Regions from separate parts of the Faecalibacterium faecis genome, predicted to be linked through region 2. Evidence: a T-box and tRNA genes for the amino acid it is inferred to sense, from the RefSeq annotation. Region 2 holds a T-box; the other holds one or more tRNA genes.
The links. The T-box of region 2 lies ahead of pheS (phenylalanine--tRNA ligase subunit alpha). A T-box ahead of a tRNA ligase gene usually reads a tRNA of that ligase, here a tRNA-Phe.
Positions count from the first base shown of each region.

Region 1: it has a tRNA-Phe gene. The T-box ahead of pheS (phenylalanine--tRNA ligase subunit alpha) is inferred to sense a tRNA for this amino acid. The anticodon was not compared.

Region 1 is NZ_JBBMEP010000013.1:72,833-76,235, reverse strand. It holds gene WMO17_RS08415 (DNA gyrase/topoisomerase IV subunit B) at 1-1,452, opposite strand, end outside; tRNA gene WMO17_RS08410 (tRNA-Phe) at 1,808-1,883, shown strand; tRNA gene WMO17_RS08405 (tRNA-Gly) at 1,914-1,989, shown strand; tRNA gene WMO17_RS08400 (tRNA-Asp) at 2,019-2,095, shown strand; tRNA gene WMO17_RS08395 (tRNA-Gly) at 2,182-2,257, shown strand; tRNA gene WMO17_RS08390 (tRNA-Cys) at 2,286-2,360, shown strand; gene WMO17_RS08385 (GNAT family N-acetyltransferase) at 2,742-3,224, opposite strand; gene recG (ATP-dependent DNA helicase RecG) at 3,375-3,403, shown strand, end outside.
Region 2 is NZ_JBBMEP010000007.1:129,949-133,351, forward strand. It holds gene WMO17_RS05370 (glucosyltransferase domain-containing protein) at 1-1,029, shown strand, start outside; T-box leader at 1,152-1,390, shown strand; gene pheS (phenylalanine--tRNA ligase subunit alpha) at 1,471-2,493, shown strand; gene pheT (phenylalanine--tRNA ligase subunit beta) at 2,512-3,403, shown strand, end outside.

The DNA of each region.
Region 1 (3,403 bases), on a different contig from region 2:
ATCCGACTTAAAGATGCGGGCATAGTCGGCCTTCAGGCAGTTCAGGATCTTGCCGCGGATGGGCATGATGGCCTGATATTCACTGTCGCGGCTGGACTTGACTGCACCCATAGCGGAATCGCCCTCCACGATATACAGCTCGCGGCGGGATGCATCCTTGGTGCGGCAGTCCACGAATTTCTGCACCCGGTTGGCAAGGTCGATCTGGGTGGACAGGGTTTTTTTGATGCTCTGGCGCGTTTTTTCTGCATGCTCACGGCTCTGCTTGTTCACCAGCACCTGCTGGCAGATCTTCTGGGCCTCGTCCGGCTTTTCCAGAAAATACACTTCCAGATAATGCTTGAGGAAGTCGGTCATAGCCTGCGAGACGAATTTGTTGGTGATGGCCTTTTTGGTCTGGTTCTCGTAGCTGGTGCGGGTGGAAAAACTGGACGAGACATACACCAAGCAGTCCTGCACATCCTGAAAGCTGATGGCGCTCTCACCTTTTTTATAGAGGTTCTTTTCCTTCAGGTACTTATTGATCTGGTAGACAAAGGCAGTGCGCACCGCGTGCTCCGGGCTGCCGCCGTGCTCCAGCCAGGAAGAGTTGTGGTAGTATTCCAGCATCTGCACCTTATTGGAGAAGCAGAACGCCGCGCTCATGCGCACCTTGTAATCCGGCTGGTCCTCGCGGTCCCGGCCCACAGCCTCACTCTCGCAGCTGAACACCGGGGTCAGGGTATCCTCCCCTGCCACCTCGGCCACATAGTCCGCGATACCGTGCTCATAGCACCAGCTCTCGTACCACGCCTTGCCAGTGGCAGGGTCTTTCTCTTTTTCATCGGTAAAGTTCAGGGTCAGGCCTGCGTTGACCACTGCTTGACGGCGCAGGGTATCCTTATAGTAGCTGCCGGGCACATCGATGTCGGTAAACACCTCGTCGTCCGGCTTCCAGTGAATGATGCTGCCGGTGCGGCGGCCCTTGTAGGCTTCCTTCTGCAGGCCGCCCACATTCTCGCCCTTTTTAAAATCAAGGTGATAGTGGTATCCGTCACGATAGATATCGGCGGTCATCCATGCAGAAGCATACTGGGTAGCGCACAGGCCCAGACCGTTCAAGCCAAGGCTGAACTCGTAGTTATCCTCACCCTCGCCATACTTGCCGCCTGCATACATCTCGCAGAACAACAGCTCCCAATTGTAGCGCCCCTCGCCGTTGTTCCAGTCCACGGGCATACCGCGGCCAAAGTCCTCAACGATGACGCTGCCATCCTTACAGCGGGTCACGTTGATGGTATCGCCGTGGCCGTCGCGGGCTTCGTCGATGGAGTTGGAGACGATCTCAAAGATGGAGTGGGCGCAGCCCTCCACGCCGTCTGAGCCAAAGATAACGGCCGGGCGCTTACGCACACGGTCAGCACCCTTCAAAGAAGTAATGCTCTCGTTGCCATATTCCTGTTTTTTTGCCATGCTGCTCCTCCCGGCCCGGCCTTTCTTGCAAAAAGCGGGCCGTCTGTAGTCAAATCATAAAACGCCTCTGCCCTTTTCTTACTATAATATAGGTATACACAGAGAAAAAGGGCAAAAGCGCCTGAATCATTTCATTTTCATTAAACCATAGGTTGTTGAATTTGTCAATTTCTGTTTGGCACACCCGCACACAGCACGTCCTGTGCCGGATGTGCCGAAAGCAGGTTGAAAAAAGTCATTCTTATTTTACGCGCTGGAGCGACCAAAATCAAGAAAGTTTCAATTTTCTAAAAAAAATTCGGATTTACCCCTTTACAAAATCGAAATTTCAGGTATAATAATCATCGTCCGGTGCGCCTCTGTAGCTCAGTCGGTAGAGCAGGGGACTGAAAATCCCCGTGTCATTGGTTCGATTCCGATCGGAGGCACCAGTCAAGGAAACCCAGCAGGGTTTCCAATATGCGGCCGTAGCTCATCTGGTAGAGCGCCACCTTGCCAAGGTGGAGGTAGCGAGTTCGAGCCTCGTCGGCCGCTCCATAAGGGAGCAGCAATAGTTGCTCCAATATGGCCCGGTAGCTCAGTTGGTTAGAGCACCAGCCTGTCACGCTGGGGGTCGTCGGTTCGAGCCCGATCCGGGTCGCCACCAAGAAAGCGCAAGCTTTCACCTACTTTGAAACTTGTTTTCAGGGCATCAGAAATGATGGGTGCAAGGTAAAATGCACCGAATATGCGGCCGTAGCTCATCTGGTAGAGCGCCACCTTGCCAAGGTGGAGGTAGCGAGTTCGAGCCTCGTCGGCCGCTCCAACAGGAGTGGAAATTCACTCCTAAATATGGTGACGTGGCCAAGTGGTAAGGCAAGGGTCTGCAAAACCCTCATCCACCAGTTCAAATCTGGTCGTCACCTCCAAAAGATTCCCGGAAGCTGAAGCTTCCGGGATTTTTTTGTTTTGCGTTGTTCCCTATCAGCCTCCTCGCCCTCTCCGTCACCTACGGTGACAGACTCCCCCTTTTGTCACCTGCGGTGACATCTTCCCCCGGAACGGGGGAAGTCTTTCCTCAAAGGGAGAGCCTCTAGCGAAACCGGTCACTTTGCAGTTAAGCCGAAAAGTCTGCCGCAGTGCCGCACTTTCGCAGAAAGCGGCACTGCAAATGCCGTCTACCTTTACGCCCCCTCCAGTGAAAATGCAATGCCGGAGCTTCCGCGGACGCTCCGGCATTGCTCTCTTAAAAATTATTCTTCCGCTGAATACGGCCGGAGCAAGGCGTAGGCCATTCCAGATCGTCCCCCTCAGAACTTCAGCCGCATCTGGTACCACACCACGCCCCCGTGGGTGGAGCCGGAAACGCCCTCGTTCACAAAGCCGAACTTTGCATAGTAGTGCACCAGGGCCTCCTTGCAGGTCAGTACCAGCCCCTTCCGGCCTTGGGCCCGGGCGTCGGCAATGGCCTGCTGCAGCAGCTGCCCGGCGTACCCCTGTCTGCGGCAGGCCGGGATGGTGTTTACCCCAAAGATCATCTGCCAGGCACCATTCTCCCGGTGGAGGGAGGCGTCGGCGTACATCTCATCGGTCAGGTCCGGCCAGTCGGTGCAAAAGCCGTCCACAAAGGCCAGCAGCCTTTCCCCCTCCCACAGCAGCCAAAAATGATCGCCGTACTGCTGCAGCCGCCCGGCAAACTCCTCTGCCGTAGCCGCCTCTGCCGCCGGGAAGCAGGCCGCCTCCACCGCTGCAATGGCCTCCAAGTCCTTTAAGGTCCCCTTACGGATCTCCATAAATATTCTCCCCTCTTTTTCTTCCGAGTGTACCACAGTTCCTGCCCAAAGGCAAAGGTCCTGCCGGTTTTTCCTTTTTGGGCCATTTGCATCCGCTGCCGCTCCGTGTTACAATGGCTATATTGCATCCAGGAAAGGAGCTGACACGCCATGCCCGCCGAAAACCATACCACCCTCAC
Region 2 (3,403 bases):
GCAGCTGCAGGAATGGTTTTGTATTTCCTGCTCACAAAGCTGATCGTATGGGCATGTGGATGGCAGATGGCAAGTTATAATGGAGGAGCGGATGTTTCGGTACTTTCTATACTGAAAAATCTGCCCAATGCCATTGCAGAGACCTACCAACTGTTTGGAGCTTACTTTTTTCAGAATTACTATCGGCATAACATTCTGCAGCCGGTGGGCTTTTTCGTTTTGGTATTTCTGGCGCTGAGCATCGGACTGCTGAACCGCTTCAGAAAAATGCTTCACCGGAAAAATTGGGAATATATCCTTCTGGGAGTGGCAGCGCTGATCGTTTTGCCCATCATGTGCAATGCCATCATGCTGATCACAAGCGAGGCGGTCTGGCTTTTGCAGATGGGCGAAGGATTGAATCTGTTCGTGCCAGTATGTCTGCTGCTGCTTGAAGGGACGCGCACAAATCAGCCTATGGTAAAAAAGTATGTACGTGCTGCCCGGACAGGGGCTGTAGTACTTGCGGTTTTGGTCGTCTATGGCAATGTCTGCTCTGCCGTGATCGATCAGGAAGCTATGTATGAGGGAAGAAAAACACTCAAGAGCATGTCGGATCACATTGCGGACGACCTGATGAGCAGCGGATATTTTGACGATAACGAGCAGCTGCCGGTACTGTTTGTGGGCAGACCCAGCTCGAACTCCAGTTTTATGAAGAGGGAGTATTACCTCTATGCAAATCCGTATGCGCAGATGGGCCGCTTCTGGCTGAACGATTACTCGGCCAGAGCGTCTTGGAAAGCGGTTTTCAGGGATATTACTCCGGCAAAACTCAAGCATTGCTCGGTGGAACAGTATGGGGAACTGTACAGCAGAACAGAGCTGGAACAGATGCCAGTCTATCCGCAGGAAGGATATATCCAGCAGATCGACGGTGTGGTCGTGGTAAAAATTTCAGATGATTACAAAGTTGATAAAGAGTTTGCGCCACTAATCAACCTGGGAGAATTGTTTCAGCTCATAATGGATGACATAAACGATTCATAATGGCTGCGGCTTTGTGAAAAAACCTCCACCGAACGCGATTTTTGCGGAAAGTGGCTGCACAGCCCTTGCAAACTGTCCCGAAATGTGGTAACATAGCTCTTGGTTATAAAACCTGAATACTCCCAAACGCAGCGACGGAGAGAGTAGGCATGGCGTACACGGCAAAGAGAGAAGCTTCACCGGCTGAGAGGGCTTCCGGGTGTATCTGTGCTGAAGTTCGCTCCTGAGCGGTCTGTGCGAAACAGCAGTAGTACAGAACGGCCACGCCCCGTTACGGCGTTCTGAGAGCTGCCCGGCATCTGTGCACGGGTGGAAACCGGGTGGTACCGCGGAGCTAAGAATCAACGGCTTCGTCCCTTTTGCCTGAGAAATCGGGCAGGGGACGGAGCTTTTTTTGTTGCACTCCGCTCATCAACACGAAGAATAAAGGAGAGAACATCCATGCAAGCAATGATCGACGAGCTGGCAAAACAGGCCGCTGAAAGCCTTGGTCAGGTGTCCGGCAAGGAAACGCTGGCCTCCTTCTGGCAGGAGTACCTCAGCAAAAACGGCAAGATCCCTGCCCTGATGAAGAATCTGCGCACCGTTGCGCCGGAAGAGCGCCCCGCTATGGGCAAGATCATCAATGAACTCAAGGCAAAGGTTCAGGCAGATTACGACGCTGCTGCAGAACAGGTGAAGCAGGCAGAGCTTGCTGCCCGCAATGCTGCGGAGACGGTGGATATCACCCTGCCCGCCAAGACCCGCTCTGTGGGCGGTCTGCACCCGCTGACCCTGATCACCAACCAGATCATCGACGTGTTCTCCGGCATGGGCTTTTCGGTGGGCACCTTCCCGGAGATCGAGGACGACGACCACAACTTTACCCGCCTGAACGTGCCCAAGGATCACCCGGCACGCGACATGCAGGACACCTTCTACCTGTCGGAGGAGTTCCTGCTGCGTACCCAGACTTCCGGCGGCCAGATCCGCACCATGGACGTTCAGAAGCCGCCCATCAAGATCTTGATGCCCGGCCGTGTGTTCCGCTCCGACTCCGACGCCACCCACAGCCCCATGTTCCACCAGATGGAAGGTCTGGTGGTGGATAAGGGCATCACGCTGGGCGACCTGCAGGGCGCCCTGAACACCTTCGTGCAGAAGCTGTTCGGTGCCGACACCCGCACCCGCCTGCGTCCTTCTTACTTCCCGTTCACCGAGCCCAGCGTGGAGGTGGACGTGAGCTGCTTCGAGTGCCACGGCAAGGGCTGCCCGCTGTGCAAGCACACCGGCTGGATCGAGGTGCTGGGCGGCGGCGTTGTCAACCGCAAGGTGCTGGAGAACTGCAATATCGACCCGGACGAGTATTCCGGTTTCGCCTTCGGCATTGGCATCGAGCGTATCGCTATGCTGAAGTATGGCATCAACAACATCGGCCTGATGTTCGAGAACAACCTGCAGTTCCTCAAGCAGTTCCACGAATAAGAGGGGAGAGAAGAGACAATGAAAGTACCTTTCAGCTGGTTAAAAGAATTTGTAGATATCGACGTTACTGCGCAGGAACTGGAGGAAAAGCTCTTCTCCTGCGGCTTTGAGGTCGAAGAGCTGATCCCGCTGGATGCAGGCATCAGCAAGGTGGTCGTCGGCAAGATCGTGGAGATGGAAAAGCAGGAGGGCACCCACCTGACCAAGTGTGTGGTGGACTGCGGCGACTACGGCCACGACATCCGCATCAGCACCGGTGCCACCAACATGAAGCTGGGCGACTGCGTGCCCGCTGCTCTGGATGGCTCCACCCTGCCCGGCGGCATCAAGATCAAGGCCCGCAAGATGCAGGGCGTGGAGTCCAACGGTATGCTGTGCTCCGGCGAAGAGCTGGGCCTGAACGACGATCTGTTCCCGGGCTCTGAGGTCTACGGCCTGCTCATCCTGCCCGAGGATTCTGTCCCCGGCACCGACATTGCTCCCGTGGTGGGTCTGGACGACTATATCTTTGATATCTCCATCACCGCGAACCGCCCGGACTGCCAGTCCGTTCTGGGCATCGCCCGTGAGGTGGCTGCCGTTCTGGGCAAGCCCCTGCACATGCCCGCCATGGACTACAAGGCCGTCTGCGAGCCGGATGCGCCCATCACCGTCAAGGTGGAGGCACCGGACCTGTGCCCCCGCTACATGGCACACTATGTGCGCAACATCCGCATGGGCGAGTCTCCCCGCTGGATGAAGCGCCATCTGGCTCTGTGCGGCCTGCGCTCCATCAGCAATGTGGTGGATATCACCAACCACACCCTGCTGGAAATGGGTCAGCCCATGCACGCCTTTGACCTGAACAAGGTCGCCGGCCGCACCATCGATGTGCGCCGCGCCCATGCGGGCGAAAAAATCGTCACGCTGG